Regions from separate parts of the Streptomyces sp. NPDC048291 genome, predicted to be linked through region 1. Evidence: riboswitches for the same ligand, from Rfam matches in the RefSeq annotation. Region 1 holds a riboswitch; each other region holds the start of a gene.
What was found. Region 1 has a riboswitch for cyclic di-AMP ahead of ACGF5O_RS40325 (transglycosylase SLT domain-containing protein). Riboswitches for the same ligand answer to the same signal wherever they lie in the genome.

Region 1 (4,894 bases):
GTCTTGCCACTGAGCACGTCGAGGTAGTGCTCGACCGGGTCACGGCCGTCCGACGGGCCTGCCGTCTCCAGGATCTGACCGGTCACCAGCCGCTCGAACGCGAGGGCCTGGACCCGGACCGCCTCGGGTCCGAGGTCGGCGAGGATCTGGGAGGCCCGGGCGAAGAGGAAGTCTCCGGTGAGGACGGCGAGCGAATTGCCCCAGCGGGTGTTGGCGCTGTCGACACCGCGCCGCACGGCGGCCTCGTCCATGACGTCGTCGTGGTACAGCGTGGCCAGGTGGGTGAGCTCGACGACGACGGCCGACGGCACGACACCGGGTGCGTACGGGTCACCGAACTGCGCGGCGAGCATCACCAGCAGCGGGCGGAACCGCTTCCCCCCGGCCCGCACGAGGTGCTGCGCCGCCTCCGTGATGAACGGGACCTCGCTCTTGGTGGCTTCTAGCAAGCCCTCCTCGACAGCCGTCAATCCGGCCTGGACATCGGCTTCCAGAGCCTGGTCCCGCACGCTCAGCCCGAACGGCCCGACGACGGTCACGAGGGGTCTCCTGTCTGCTGGTGTCTACTGGCGATTACACGGTTTGTCGATAGGTCGCTGCCATCACTCAAGTCAGCGTATCCGGTCAGGTTTCGATCACCGATAGCGCCCACGGTTACACCCCGGGCGCTATCGGATCACGACCGTTATGTTTTTGATCAGCTGATACGACCTGACATCCAATGACTTAACAGGAAGTGCGGGCAGTTGTCCCGAACCGAGGCCCGGGCCGTGTCCCGAACCGGACCCCGCACCGGGCTCTCCGGACGACCGCCGCCCGCGATCGACCCCGCTCCCCCGGACCGACGTCACCTGCCCGGGCGCACCCGTCCGTACACCCTTCCTCCGCGAGAGCATGCACGACGACCTCCCCGATCCGCGTTCTCCCGACCGCGCGCGTGACGCTCGGGCGTCCACCAAGTCAACGACGGGCACCGCAGGGGAGGTTCCGCCCTCACGGTGGACACGCGCACCGGACTCCGATTCCCCGACACCCCCCTTCGACCGACGTGACGAGAATCACGCGCGCCCCCGACACCCGGACTCGCCAACCGACCGTCCCGGCCACCCCGTTGAACCCGATGAGCAGCATGCACGCGTCGCCGCAAAAACCGACAATACGGACTAATCTCAATAATTATTCGCATTGATTACCCCCAGGGAGGCAATCCGAACGAATACGAGCGAGACGCTATTCCCTCGAACCAGGAAAAGGCCGGATTCCGCGAATCCCACATGTCCCAATTTGCCGTTATTGCGGATTCGTGAAGTAGGTCACGTGGACCCTGGGGCCACAGAGGCCGCCAGGCGACCCTTCCCTCCTTTCCCTGTAGGCCAGTTGAGGGTTGGCAACAGCAAAGGATCAAGTGCCCCATACGGCACAGATCAAGGTCAATCAGCATGTTGTGTGAATCAGCCTCTTGTTCCGGACATGTGCTCTCGCATACGTTCCGGCTCGCCGGGCGGACGCCGAATCCTGCCGCCGCCCGTAGTGACCCATCAACGAGTTCATTCGCTTGGCAGGAGCGGGGGACCCAGGTAAGTCGCCGGACCGGGCGGCCGACGTCACAGAACAGACGTCGTTCCGGAACGGCTAGGGGTGAAGTCGCATCGCCTTCGGGCGGTGCGGCCGGGCACTCCCCGGGCCCGAACCCGACAGCTCACCTCGCAGGCGACGGAGAGGAACTTCGCCATGCCTGCTGTCGCTCAGCACCACCGTCCCCGCCGTAACCGCATCGTCCGCACCCTCGCCGTCGTCGGCACCGGTGCCGCCGTACTCGCCCTGCCGCTCATCGGGGCGACGGCCGCGTCCGCCGCCGGCTCCTCCACCACGACGGCCTCGACGACCCTCGCCGGGTACCCGAACAACCTCGACGGCTGGATCCGCGAGTCCCTCGCGATCATGCGGGAGAAGAACATCCCGGGCACCTACAACGGCATCTACCGCAACGTCATCCGGGAGTCCTCCGGCAACCCGCAGGCCATCAACCTCTGGGACTCCAACGCGGCCAAGGGCATCCCGTCCAAGGGCCTGCTCCAGGTGATCGACCCGACGTTCAAGACCTACCACGTGGACGGCACGTCGTTCGACGTCTACGACCCGGTCGCGAACATCACCGCCGCCTGCAACTACGCGGCCGCGCGGTACGGCTCGATCGACAACGTCCACGGCGCGTACTGACCGAAGTCCCGTCGACGTCCCTTCGGCGTCCCGCCGAGGTGCCTTCGACGTCCTACGTCAGTCGAAGAGTCTTTCGAGGACGACGGCGATGCCGTCGTCCTCGTTCGACGTGGTGATCTCGTCGGCCACCGCCCTGAGTTCGGGGTGGGCGTCGGCCATCGCCACCCCGTGGGCCGCCCACTCGAACATCGGGATGTCGTTGGGCATGTCACCGAAGGCGATGGCCTGTTCGGGGCTCAGCCCCAGACGGTCGGCGGCCAGCGCGAGCCCGGTCGCCTTGGTCACCCCGCACGGCTGCAGTTCGACGGTTCCCGGGCCCGACATCGTGACCGTCGCCAGCGATCCGACCACCGAGCGGGCCGTCGCCGCCAGTTCGTCGTCGGACAGGGTGTGGTGGCGCAGCAGCACCTTGCTGATGGGCGCGCACCACAGGTCGTCGCGCCGGGCGACGCGCAGCGCGGGCAGCGTGGGGTGGGGCATCAGATAGCCCGGCTCGATGAGCGTGAGCCCGTCCACGCCGTCCTGGTCGACCGCCGCGTACACCTGGCCGATCTCGGCCTCGATCTTGCCGAGTGCGGTCTCCGCCAGTTCCCGGTCCAGGGTGACCGACCACAGCAGCCGGTTCGACCCGGCGTCGTACACCTGCGCGCCCTGACCGCAGACCGCGAGTCCCGTGCAGCCGAGGTCGTCGAGGAGCGGGCGCACTCTCGGGGCCGGACGGCCGGTCACCACGAGGTGGCGGGCACCGGCCCGGCCCGCTCGCCCGAGCGCGGCCAGCGACCGTTCCGAGAAGGTGTCGTCGCCGCGCAGCAGCGTGCCGTCCAGGTCGGTGGCGATCAGTGAGTACGGGGAGGGTGCGACCATGATCAGAGAATACGGACAGCGCGGCCCTGGGACTCACTGTGCGTTTCGGCCTCAAGTGGCGCCCGCCGCCTCCGTGATGGGGCCGCTGTCGGTGGCGGGCGTGATGTTTTCCGAGATGCCCGAGAACTGTGCCTACTTCATGGCGGCGCTGGAACCACGGCGGTTGGTGCGCCACAGCTGGTAGAGGTGCTTCGCGCCCGGGCGCACGAAGCGGGCGAGCATGGTGACGAACGGCAGCGGGTCGTCGCCCGCCAGCCAGGCCAGCTCGGTCCCGCTCGGCCGCTTCGGTGCGTGCGGTGTCGTGTAGCCGCTGCGGCGGTAGGCGAGGAGGGCGGGCAGGTCGATGTTCTCCACCACGTAACGGTGGCCGGCGCGCTGCTCCCCCTCCGGAACGCGGCGCCCGGTCAGGTCCAGATGCATGGCGCGGACGACGTCCACCCCCGACTCGCTCTCGAAGAGCCGGAACTGGGCGCCCATGCGCGGATTGAAGTCGAGCAGCTTGTACTGCCCGTCCCGCCGGTCGAAGCGCAGGTCGAGGTCGATGACGCCGGTGAAGCCGATCTGCTTGATGAAACGCGCGGCAAGGTCGGCGAGTTCCGGGTTGTCGACGACGTACGCGTTCGCGGTCATGCCGGCGTGCGGCGGCCAGGAGCGGACCTTGACCCCTGTGAACAGGGCGCACGGATTGGAGTCGGCGTCGAAGTACGCGTGCACGATCCAGTCCTCGGCCTCCTCCCTCGGGAGGTACTCCTGGAGGATGACACCCGGATGGGTGCCCCAGTCACGGGCGAGGGTGAGCAGCCCCTCCCGGGTGGCGATCCGCGTCGTTCCGTTGACGGCGGGCTGCTTGCGCCGGACGAACGCCTCGCGGTTCTTGGCGACGATCGGGAAGCGGGCCTTCTCCGCGAAGTCGGCGATCTCGTCGTACGAGTCGGGGAAGGCGGCGGCCGGGCTCGGGATGCCGTGCTCCACGCACAGTTCGTGCAGGCCCTGTTTGCTCGCCAGCCGGCGGGGCAGTTCCGGGTCCACGCGCGGGAAGAGGAAACGGTCGCCGAGCGCGTCCTGGTGCTCGGCGATCAGGACCGCGGCCTCCTCGTCGGTGGGGATCAGCACGGTCGGACGGCCGATGCGGCGGCCGATGCGCAGCAGTCCCTCGACGAGATGGTCCGGTTCCTCGGCGCCTGTCGTCGGCCACACGAACGCCCGTTTGAGGTAACGGGACGAAGCCGCCGGCGTGTACGCGTCCTCGGTGATCGCGTACATGGGAACGCCCAGGCGGCCCAGACTGCGAATCGCGCCGACCCCGCCGTGATGCAGCGGATAGTCGCCGAACTTGACGATCAGGCCCGGCACGTCACGGTCCGCCTCGAACGGCACGCTGACGGCATTCCTGGCCACGGGTCCCCCCACGTGTCCCCCTCTACGGACCGGATCCACCCCGTCCGTGTCCCCCAAAGGACGCTAAGCCGGAATTGCCCCCTCCGACAAGGGCTATTAGGACATTGCGAACTCTTTAGACACTGCCACGACAGCCAACTCACCCGTAACGTGTGGCGCGACCACATGGAACGCCGCGCAACGCCATAGTGACGTCGCCACATGGCCAACCCCCGCGCGGCACGGATGAGAGCGAGGCAGTCACCCCATGCCCCCCTTGACCCCCTTCGAGGTCCCCGAGGGTGACCCCTTCGGCCCGCACAACCTTCCGTATGGCGTGTTCTCGACCTCCGGGAGCACGGAACGGAGGGTCGGCGTCCGCCTCGGCGACCATGTCCTCGACGCCGGAGCCGCGGCCCTCGCCCTCGGCTCC
Region 2 (4,894 bases), on a different contig from region 1:
GAACAACGCGGTGCTCTCCGTGGTCGGCGACATCGACCCGGAGCAGACCCTCGCCTGGGTCGAGAAGTACTTCGGTTCCATCCCGGCGCACGACGGCAAGCCCACCCCGCGCGACGGCTCGCTGCCCGAGATCATGGGCGAACAGCTGCGTGAGGTCGTCGTCGAGGAGGTCCCCGCGCGGGCGCTGATGGCCGCCTACCGGCTCCCGGAGGACGGCACGCGCGTCTCCGACGCGGCCGACCTGGCCCTCACCGTCCTCGGCGGCGGCGAGTCCTCCCGCCTCTACAACCGCCTGGTCCGGCGCGACCGTACGGCCGTCGCGGCCGGCTTCGGCCTGCTGCGGCTCGCCGGGGCGCCGTCGCTGGGGTGGCTGGACGTGAAGACCTCAGGCGACGTCGAGGTGCCGGTCATCGAGGCCGCCATCGACGAGGAGCTCGCCCGGTTCGCCGAAGAGGGCCCGACGCCCGAGGAGATGGAGCGCGCCCAGGCCCAGTTGGAGCGCGAGTGGCTGGACCGGCTCGGCACCGTCGCGGGCCGCGCGGACGAACTGTGCCGTTTCGCCGTCCTGTTCGGCGACCCGCAGCTCGCCCTGACCGCCGTCCAGCGGGTCCTGACGGTCACCTCGGAGGAGGTCCAGGAGGTCGCCAAGGCCCGCCTGCGCCCCGACAACCGCGCCGTGCTCGTCTACGAACCCAAGTCCCCGGAGACCGTCGCGGACGCCGACGTACCCGAGGACCCCGAGGCCGAGGCCACGGTCGAAGCCGGCGACAACGACGAGGAGACGGCCAAGTGACCGAGCTCGCCACCATGGACTTCCACTCCCAGCCGCAGCCGGGCGAGGCAAAGCCCTGGGCCTTCCCGGCCCCCGAGCGCGCCACCCTGGACAACGGCCTGACCGTGCTCCGCTGCCACCGCCCCGGCCAGCAGGTCGTCGCCGTCGAGGTGCTCCTGGACGCACCCCTGGACGCCGAACCTGCCGGCCTGGACGGCGTCGCCACCATCATGGCGCGCGCCCTCTCCGAGGGCACCGACAAGCACGCCGCCGAGGAGTACGCCGCCGAGCTGGAGCGGGCCGGCGCCACCCTCGACGCGCACGCCGACCACCCCGGCGTCCGCGTCAGCCTGGAGGTCCCCGCCTCCCGGCTCGCCAAGGGCCTCGGGCTGCTCTCCGACGCCCTCCGGGCCCCCGCGTTCGCCGAGAGCGAGGTCGAGCGGCTGGTCCGCAACCGCCTCGACGAGATCCCGCACGAGCTGGCCAACCCGAGCCGCCGGGCCGCCAAGGAGCTCTACCGGCAGCTCTTCCCGTCCAGCGCGCGGATGTCGCGTCCGCGCCAGGGCACCGAGGACACCGTCGAGAAGATCGACGCGGCCGCCGTCCGCGCCTTCTACGACCGGCACGTGCGCCCCGCCACGGCCACTGCGGTCGTCGTCGGCGACCTGACCGGCATCGACCTGGACGAGCTGCTCGGCGAGACCCTGGGCGCCTGGCGCGGCTCCACTGCGCAGCTCCGCCCGGTCCCGTCGGTGTCCGCGGACGACACCGGCCGGGTCGTCATCGTGGACCGCCCCGGCGCCGTCCAGACCCAGCTGCTCATCGGCCGCGTCGGCTCCGACCGGCACGACCGCGTCTGGCCCGCCCAGGTACTCGGCACCTACTGCCTGGGCGGCACCCTCACCTCCCGCCTGGACCGCGTCCTGCGCGAGGAGAAGGGCTACACCTACGGCGTCCGTTCCTTCGGGCAGGTCCTGCGGTCCGCGCCCGACGGCACCGGCGTCTCGATGCTCGCCATCAGCGGCTCCGTGGACACCCCGAACACCGGCCCGGCCCTGACCGACCTGTGGACGGTGCTGCGCACACTCGCCGCCGAGGGCCTCACGGACGCCGAGCGTGACGTGGCCGTGCAGAACCTCGTCGGGGTGGCGCCGCTCAAGTACGAGACGGCGGCGGCCGTCGCGGGCACCCTGGCCGACCAGGTCGAGCAGTACCTGCCCGACGACTTCCAGGCCACGCTCTACCGTCAACTCGCCAACACCGGCACCGTGGAGGCCACCGCGGCGGTCGTGAACGCCTTCCCGGTGGACCGCCTGGTGACCGTCCTCGTCGGGGACGCGGCGCAGATCAAGGAGCCCGTGGAGGCGCTCGGGATCGGCGAAGTCACGGTCGTCACCGCCGAGTAGCGGCACGCGCGTGTGCGGAGCCCTGGTGACCACCCGGTCACCAGGGCTCTGGAATGTCCGAATTGGGGCAGAGGTTGCCTGTCTGCCCTGTGGGATACGCGACAAAAGCAGTGATCCGTTTGAGCATTGAAGGCGGCCCCTCGTAGGTTCTTCCGGGCTGTCCGTCAGGCATCGCGCCGCGTCCGCGGCACCGGACAGCCATCGCCGAGTCCCCGTACGGCGCGAGCCAGGGGAGCCGGGGACCCACGCAGTCCCTGGGGTGAATCGGGTGCCCGCGCGTGTCGCGAGGGGGCCCGTAGGAGACCTTCCTGCTCCGAACCCGTCAGCTAACCCGGTAGGCGAGAGGGAAGGAAAGGACCAGCCTCTACATGGCGTTCATGTGCGCCTCCGGGAAGCACCGTCGTCCCGGCCGGGTGAAGCGCACCACCGCGCAGGCCGCCGGTATCGCGGCCCTCACCACCACGGGTGTCATCAGCACCGTCTCCGCCGCCCCGGCGCTCGCCGCGGAGAACTCCGTCGAGCAGACCGGCCTCACCCCCGTCATCACGATCAGCGACTCCGTCGCCGAGCAGATCGACGCCCAGGCCGCTGCCCAGAAGGCCGTCGCCGAGCGCAAGGCGGCCGAGGAGGCCGCCCGCAAGAAGGCCGCGGAACAGGCCAAGGCGGAGCGCGCGGCCGAGGTACGCGCCGCCCGGGCGGCCGAGCGCAAGCGCCTCAACACCTTCGTCGCGCCGATCAGCGACTCCTACGTCTCCACCGGCTACAAGACCGGCGGCTCCCTGTGGTCCTCCGGCACCCACACCGGCATCGACTTCCACGCCGCGAGCGGCACGGCCGTGCACGCGGTCGGCACCGGCACGGTCGTCTCCACCGGCTGGGGCGGGGCGTACGGCAACGAGATCGTCATCAAGATGGCCGACGGCATGTACACCCAGTACGGCCACCTCTCGTCCATCGGCGTCTCGGTGGGTCAGCAGGTCACCCCGGGCCAGCAGATCGGCCTCTCCGGCTCGACCGGCAACACGACCGGACCCCACCTCCACTTCGAGGCCCGCACGACCCCCGAGTACGGCTCCGACGTCGACCCGGTCGCCTACCTCCGCAAGCACGGCGTGAACGTCTGAGGGAGCTGGACGCGGGTCCGGCGCCGAGACCGACGTGGCGGTGCGGTGCGTCCGGTGCGGGTGCGCCGTGGCTGGTCGCGCAGTTCCCCGCGTCCTTTTTCAGGGGCGTCACGCGCAGCGCCCCTTTCAGGGGCGCGGGGAACTGCGCGGGCAACCCCCACGCACCCGGACCCGACCACCGTGCGACAACAACCCGTGAGATCTTCCGGAGCCCCGGCCCCCCACGCCGGGGCTTTCGCCGTTTTCGTGCCCCCGCTGTCCAAAATATATCCCTGGATTCCGGCCCCCCGTCGGAAATTGCGGCCCATTGCAATAGAGTCACGGAACGGACGCCACTCGGCGGCGTTTCACGGGGATTAAGGCGGAGGTCGGTCATGCGTATTCCGGCGCACTCGGTATGCACGGCGATCCGGGACGACATCGTCGCGGGTGTCTACGAGCGCGGCAGCCGGCTCACCGAGGAACTCCTGGCCCGCCGCTACGGGGTCTCGCGCGTCCCCGTCCGCGAGGCCCTGCGCACCCTGGAGGCCGAGGGCTTCGTGCTGACCCGCCGGCACGCGGGCGCGTGCGTGGCCGAACCGACCGAGCAGGAGGCCGCCGACCTGCTGGAGATGCGCATGCTCCTGGAGCCGCTCGGCGCCTCCCGGGCCGCCCAGCGCCGCACCGAGGCCCACCTCAAGGTGCTGCGCGGACTGGTCAGGCTGGGTCAGGAGCGGGCCAGGCGGGGCAACAGCGAGGACCTGCGCTCCCTGGGCGGCTGGTTCCACGAGACTCTTGCGCAGGCCTCCGGCAGCCATGCTCTGACCTCGACGCTCACCCAGCTGCGTCACAAGATCGCCTGGATGTACACCGTGGAGACGCCGGCCAACCCCGTGGAGTCCTGGACGGAGCACGGCGCCATCGTGGACGCGGTGGCGCGCGGCGACGCCGACCGCGCCCGGGCGATCACGGCCCTGCACACCGAGCGTTCGGCGGTCTCCCACCGGCTGCGATTTCCCGGCGCCACCGAACGGGTGAACGGTGTGAGGACTTCGCAACATCCCGTAAACATGTCGGGCCTGCGGCATTAACACGCACGCCGTATACAAAGAGGTGTTATTCGGCGGGGCGTGTTTTTGCTGCCCGAATTCGCGCGCGTCTGGAATTCGCCGTCGCGCTCCCCGCGTGTGCCCGCGGTAAAGCCGGGCGTCGGGGTCTTCACAAACCGCAGGGCGGGCCGTCGTAAAGTCGTGCGCGGCCCGGTCGGGAAGTCATGTGCGGCTGTCATGGAATTACGGCACATGACGCGGGGCCCGGTACGGGCGGCGGGGAAACGGCGGGGCCGCGCCGGCCCCCCGTGGGGGTGGCGCGGCCCCGGACGTGCGGGCGCGGGTCGCTCAGACGGTCTCGGGGAGTTCCTCGAGGCCCTCGGCGACCAGCTTGGCCAGGCGGTCGAGAGCGACGTCCGCGCCCTCGGCCTCGGAGGCGAGGACGATCTCCTCGCCGCCCTGGGCGCCCAGCCCCAGGACAGCCAGCATGGAGGCCGCGTTGACGGGGTTGCCGTCGGCCTTGGCGATCGTCACGGGGATACCTGCGGCCGTGGCGGCCCGGAC
Region 3 (4,894 bases), on a different contig from region 1:
CCTGGCGGAGCTGTGGAGCCGGCGGGAGCTGGTGCGGCCGGCCCTGGAGTACGCGGCGCGGACGGCTGCGCCGGGCGGGTGGCCGGGGCACGCCCCTTACGGGGCGGCGGTGCCGTATCCGGCCTATCCGGCCTATCCCGCCTACAACCCGTATCGGAGTTAGCGCTTCGGGCTGCGGAGGGTTCGGCACCGCCGGGCCGCGCCGTGGGGGCTGAGCGCCGTTGCGGCGGAAAAGAAGGAAGAACGAGGGCGCGGCAGCCGTCAGGCAGAGGCCGTCGTGAGTTGTGCCAGTTCCTTGTCCGTCAGCGTCAGGTCCGCCACGCCCAGCAGGGGCGGGAGCTGTTCGAGGGTACGGGCCGAGGCGATCGGGGCCGTGATGGTGGGCTGGGCCGCCAGCCAGGCCAGGGCGACCGTGGGGATCGGGGCCTCGTGGGCCGCGGCGATCTCGTCCAGGGCCGCAAGGACCCTCTGGCCGCGCTCCGACTCCGCGTACTGGGCGGCACGGCCCGCTCGCGCGCTGTCCACCGTCGTACCGGGGCGGTACTTGCCGGTGAGGAAACCGGAGGCCAGCGAGAAGTAGGGGACGGCCGCGAGGCCGGTGCGGGAGGCCAGGTCCTGCAACGGGCCCTCGTAGGTGTCGCGGGAGACCAGGTTGTAGTGGGGCTGGACGGCGACGTACCGGGCGAGGCCCTCGCGGTCGGAGAGGTCCAGGGACTCCTGGAGCCGCTCGGGCGTGATGTTGGACGCGGCGATGTGCCGGACCTTGCCCGCCCGCACCAGCTCGTCCAGCGCGCCGATGATCTCCTCGACCGGGATCTCGGGCTTGTCGAAATGCGTGTAGTACAGGTCGATGTGGTCGGTGCCGAGACGGCGCAGGGACGCGTCGGCGGCAGCCCTGATGTTGGCGGCGGACAGGCCGAGGTACTCGGGGTGCTGGCTGACCTTCGTCGCGATGACGACGTCGTCGCGGTTGCCGCGCGCCTTGACCCACTTGCCGATGATCGTCTCGGACTCGCCGCCCTTGTTGCCCTCGATCCACGCCGTGTACGAGTCGGCGGTGTCGACGAAGTTGCCGCCCGCGGCGGCGTACGCGTCGAGGACGGCGAAGGAGGTGGCCTCGTCGGCCGTCCAGCCGAAGACGTTGCCGCCGAGGGCGAGCGGGAAGACCTCGAGGTCGGAAGAGCCGAGTTTGCGAAGAGCAGTCATGCTCAACTTCAACACGGGCCGCCTGGAGACCCATCCCGTGTTTTACGAAGGTCTCGTAAAAGCGGAATCCACGGCTCGGGACACCGACGGCCCTGACGCCGGGGGGTTGCCGTCAGGGCCGCCGGGGGCCGGTGGGCGCGGTCCGAATCCGCGTCCGGTCGGGTCTCAGGTCAGGTCAGATCAGATCAGATCAGGTCGGGTCTCAGGCCGGCTCGGGTCAGGGGTTGAGGCCCTTGCCGCGCAGCCAGGTCATCGGGTCGATGGCGGTGGCCTGGCCGTTCGGGTGGACCTCCAGGTGGAGGTGCGGGCCGGTCACGTTGCCGGTGGCGCCGACGCGGCCGATGACGTCGCCGGTGGCGACCTTCTGGCCGACCTTGACGCCGATCGAGGACTGGTGGCAGAACCACAGCTCGGTGCCGTCGTCGAGGGTGATGATCGTGCGGTAGCCGTAGGAGCCGGCCCAGCCCGCCTCGGTGACCGTGCCGCTGTGCACGGCCTTGATCAGCGTGCCGGTGGGCGCGGCGAAGTCGAGGCCGGTGTGGTAGCCGGAGGACCACATCGAGCCGGCCTGGCCGAAGGTGCCGGTGATCGTGTACGAGACGACGGGCAGCGTGTACTGCTTGGCCAGCTCGGCGAGGCGGGCCTGCTCGGCCTTCTCCTTCGCGGAGGCCTCGGCCTTCTCCTTGGCGTCGGCGGCCTTGGCCGCGGCGGCCTGCTCCGCCTTGGCCTCGGCGTCCGCGGCCGCCTTGTCGGCGGCGGCGACGGCCTTGGCGCTGGCCTTGGTGTCGAGCTGGCTCTGCTGCTGCGCGGCCTGCGCGATGATCCGGCTGCGCAGCGCCTCGCCGGCGTCGGACGAGGAGGAGTCCGCGTCGGTGGCGGTCGTCGTGGTGACGCTGCTGAGCGCGGTCTGGGTGGCCTGGTGGCCGCCGCCCTCGCCGAGCAGGGCGTCGACCGAGGAGGGCAGGTCGGGCAGCGAGATGGAGACCGGCGGCTTGCCGGTGTTGGCGCTGGCCATGCCGCCCGCACCGACGGCGGCGATCACGCCGACGCCGAGAACCGTGGAGCTGCGGGCGAGCCCGCCGCCCTTCTGCTTGGCGACCCGGTGCCGGCCGCGTACCGCGGAGAGGGACTCCTCGGTGGGGTTCCACTCCTCGAAGGGGCCCTCCTCGGCGCGGTAGCCACCGTAGCCGAAGGTCTCCGGCGGACGCTGGCTGGGCACGAACGGGGCTGTAGGAGCAGGCGGGTTGGACGCCACGCGGGCGCACTCCTTTCCTTCCGCTGCCTACCGGGTTAGCTGACGGGTTCGGAGCGGGAAGGTCTCCTACGCGCGTATACCGGCCGTTTCGTACCCGGCGGTAGCCGTGCGATTCACCCCAAGGTGGTGGTTCCCCGGTTCCCTTGCGGGATTCGGCGCGTGCGCACGGAGCCGTCGCGGGTGACGGCTGGGACGACCGCGCTGCGTTATCGAACGTTAATAGACACGGCTACCAGATTCCAAGCAGTTCGTCTTGATCATTAAGCTTTCAAAGCTTGGACTTACCTGCCACGACCGGTCAAAAACGGTCGAGTCGGCGGTGCACGCTGCTCAGCTCAGGAGTCACACAGGTTTTGATGGTGACTCAGTTGTTATGCGCAGGGCGGTCGCCCGGACACCCAACGTGACCGCGCGCCGCTCAGGGCCGCCGTACGGCGAGCAGCGCCATGTCGTCCGTCATGCCGCCGCCGGTGTGCCGGCGTACTTCGGCCGCGAGCCGGTCCACCAGAGGGCCGGGGGCGGTGACGGTACGGCCGGCCAGCCGCCGCTCCGGGTCGTAGAAGCGGCCGTGCGCGTCCCGCGCCTCGGAGAGGCCGTCGGTGTGCAGCAGCAGCGTGGCCCCGCTCGGGAACCCGTACTCGGCCGCCCGGTCGGGCCACGTCCCCAGCTCGCCCATCCCGAGCGGCAGCGCGGCCTCCGGCGCCCGCAGCGGGCGCACCTCGCCGTCGCCGAGCAGCAGCAGGGGCGGCGGATGACCGCGGTTGACGATCCGGAGCGTGCCGCCTCCGTGCGGGAGTTCGGCGAGTACGGCGGTGGTGAACCCCTCGTCGGCGGCGATGCCGCCGCGCCTGCCGCCCTCGCGCACCAACGCCCGCTCCAGCCGCCCGGCGACCGCCTCCAGCGTGACCTCCTGCTCGGCGGCCTCCCGGAACGCGCCGATGAGCACGGCGACGGCGGCGACCGCGCCCATCCCCTTGCCGCGCACGTCGCCGACGACCAGCCGCACGCCGTACGGGGTGTCCTGGACGGCGTACAGGTCGCCGCCGATGAGGGTGCCCTCCTGGGCCGCCTGGTAGCGGGCGGCGATCTCGAAGCCGCCGATCCGCTCGGTGGGCTCGGGCAGCACGGCCCGCTGGGCGGCCTCGGCGACCTCGCGGGCGGAGGCGAGGCGCTGGTCGCCGATCCGGACGATCCGGTTGATGCCGGCGGCGAGGACGGCGACGGTGGCCACCGTGACGATCTCGGTGACGGCGTCGGCGTCCGGGACAACCGCCGACCGCGCGTGCACGGCGTAGGTGGCGAGGAGCGCGGCCAGGCCCGTGAGGAGGGTGGTGCGCAGGGAGGCGAGCGGCGCGGCGATCAGCGGGGCGGCCGTGAAGAAGGGGGCCGCGGTGAAGACCGCGGGGGTGAGCACGTCGTAGCAGACGCCCGTGCAGATCAGCAGCGCGGGCAGGAAGCGGGCGAGGGTGCGGGCGGACACGGGGCCGCGCTGCTCCGCCTCTCCACGGCCCACCACACGACCCCCCTGATGCACCACGTGTTCGACGTGCTCGACGTGCCTGACGTATTCGATGGGTTCGATGCCTGTCCGTCCAGGTTTGCGGCTGTGAGCGGGCGAAGCGAATGGTGTGGGCCGGGCGGATGACTACGGACGGGTCCGGAGAGGAACCTGCGCCCGGACATGACTCAGGGCCGGAATCCTCGAATCGGATTCCGGCCCTGGGTTTCAGTAGCGGGGACAGGATTTGAACCTGCGACCTCTGGGTTATGAGCCCAGCGAGCTACCGAGCTGCTCCACCCCGCGTCGGTGAAACCAGCATACGCCATCGGAAGAGGTGAAGTCACACGGGTTACTTCCGGTGGACGCCTCAGGTCAGCTCAGGTCAGGTCTGCTCAGGTCAGCAGGTGCCCGTTGGGCGCCTTCGCCTCCCCCTCGTACTCTCCGAGCACCAGCACCGCCACCCCGGCCTCCCGCAGCGCCCCCGTCCCGTCGGCCGCCGTCACGAACGTGTCCGGCTCGCGCCATGCCGTCACCACCCGTCGTACCCCGGCCCGGAGGATCAGTTCGGCGCAGGGGTGCGGGCGGGAGGCGCGGTGGGTGCAGGGTTCGAGGCTGGTGTAGACCGTGGCCGCGGCCAGCCGGGGGTCGTCCGCGGGGATCTTGGCCAGGGCCGCCTCCTCCGCGTGGACCACGGGGTCGCCGGCCTCCCGGGAGTGGCCGCGGGCCAGCTCCGTGCCGTCGGCCGCGACGACCACCGCACCCACGCTGAACGCGGTCCGGGAGGGCGGGCACTCGGCCGCCAGCTCACAGGCGAGCCGCAGCCAGTGCCGGTCCGCGGCGGACGCCGACCCGCCGGTGCCGGGGATACCGGGGGTGCCGGGGGCCGTGGGCTCGTAGCGCATGAGGACGACGTCCTCGATCCGGCGGGTCTC

Region 2: it holds a riboswitch for cyclic di-AMP, as region 1 does, so the genes downstream of both, ACGF5O_RS14705 (M23 family metallopeptidase) here and ACGF5O_RS40325 (transglycosylase SLT domain-containing protein) in region 1, are expected to answer to the same signal.
Region 3: it holds a riboswitch for cyclic di-AMP, as region 1 does, so the genes downstream of both, ACGF5O_RS16785 (M23 family metallopeptidase) here and ACGF5O_RS40325 (transglycosylase SLT domain-containing protein) in region 1, are expected to answer to the same signal.

What each region holds. Positions count from the first base shown of each region.
Region 1 covers NZ_JBICZC010000017.1:213,291-218,184, reverse strand. The annotation lists gene ACGF5O_RS40330 (polyprenyl synthetase family protein) at 1-539, opposite strand, end outside; cyclic di-AMP (ydaO/yuaA leader) riboswitch at 1,530-1,726, shown strand; gene ACGF5O_RS40325 (transglycosylase SLT domain-containing protein) at 1,732-2,220, shown strand; gene ACGF5O_RS40320 (HAD family hydrolase) at 2,278-3,084, opposite strand; gene ACGF5O_RS40315 (ATP-grasp domain-containing protein) at 3,217-4,461, opposite strand; gene fahA (fumarylacetoacetase) at 4,739-4,894, shown strand, end outside.
Region 2 covers NZ_JBICZC010000005.1:176,366-181,259, forward strand. The annotation lists gene ACGF5O_RS14695 (M16 family metallopeptidase) at 1-793, shown strand, start outside; gene ACGF5O_RS14700 (M16 family metallopeptidase) at 790-2,178, shown strand; cyclic di-AMP (ydaO/yuaA leader) riboswitch at 2,371-2,534, shown strand; gene ACGF5O_RS14705 (M23 family metallopeptidase) at 2,547-3,302, shown strand; gene ACGF5O_RS14710 (GntR family transcriptional regulator) at 3,677-4,372, shown strand; gene ACGF5O_RS14715 (HPr family phosphocarrier protein) at 4,679-4,894, opposite strand, start outside.
Region 3 covers NZ_JBICZC010000006.1:20,771-25,664, forward strand. The annotation lists gene ACGF5O_RS16775 (PrsW family intramembrane metalloprotease) at 1-163, shown strand, start outside; gene ACGF5O_RS16780 (aldo/keto reductase) at 262-1,206, opposite strand; gene ACGF5O_RS16785 (M23 family metallopeptidase) at 1,424-2,461, opposite strand; cyclic di-AMP (ydaO/yuaA leader) riboswitch at 2,469-2,629, opposite strand; gene ACGF5O_RS16790 (PP2C family protein-serine/threonine phosphatase) at 2,880-3,977, opposite strand; tRNA gene ACGF5O_RS16795 (tRNA-Met) at 4,192-4,265, opposite strand; gene ACGF5O_RS16800 (dihydrofolate reductase family protein) at 4,355-4,894, opposite strand, start outside.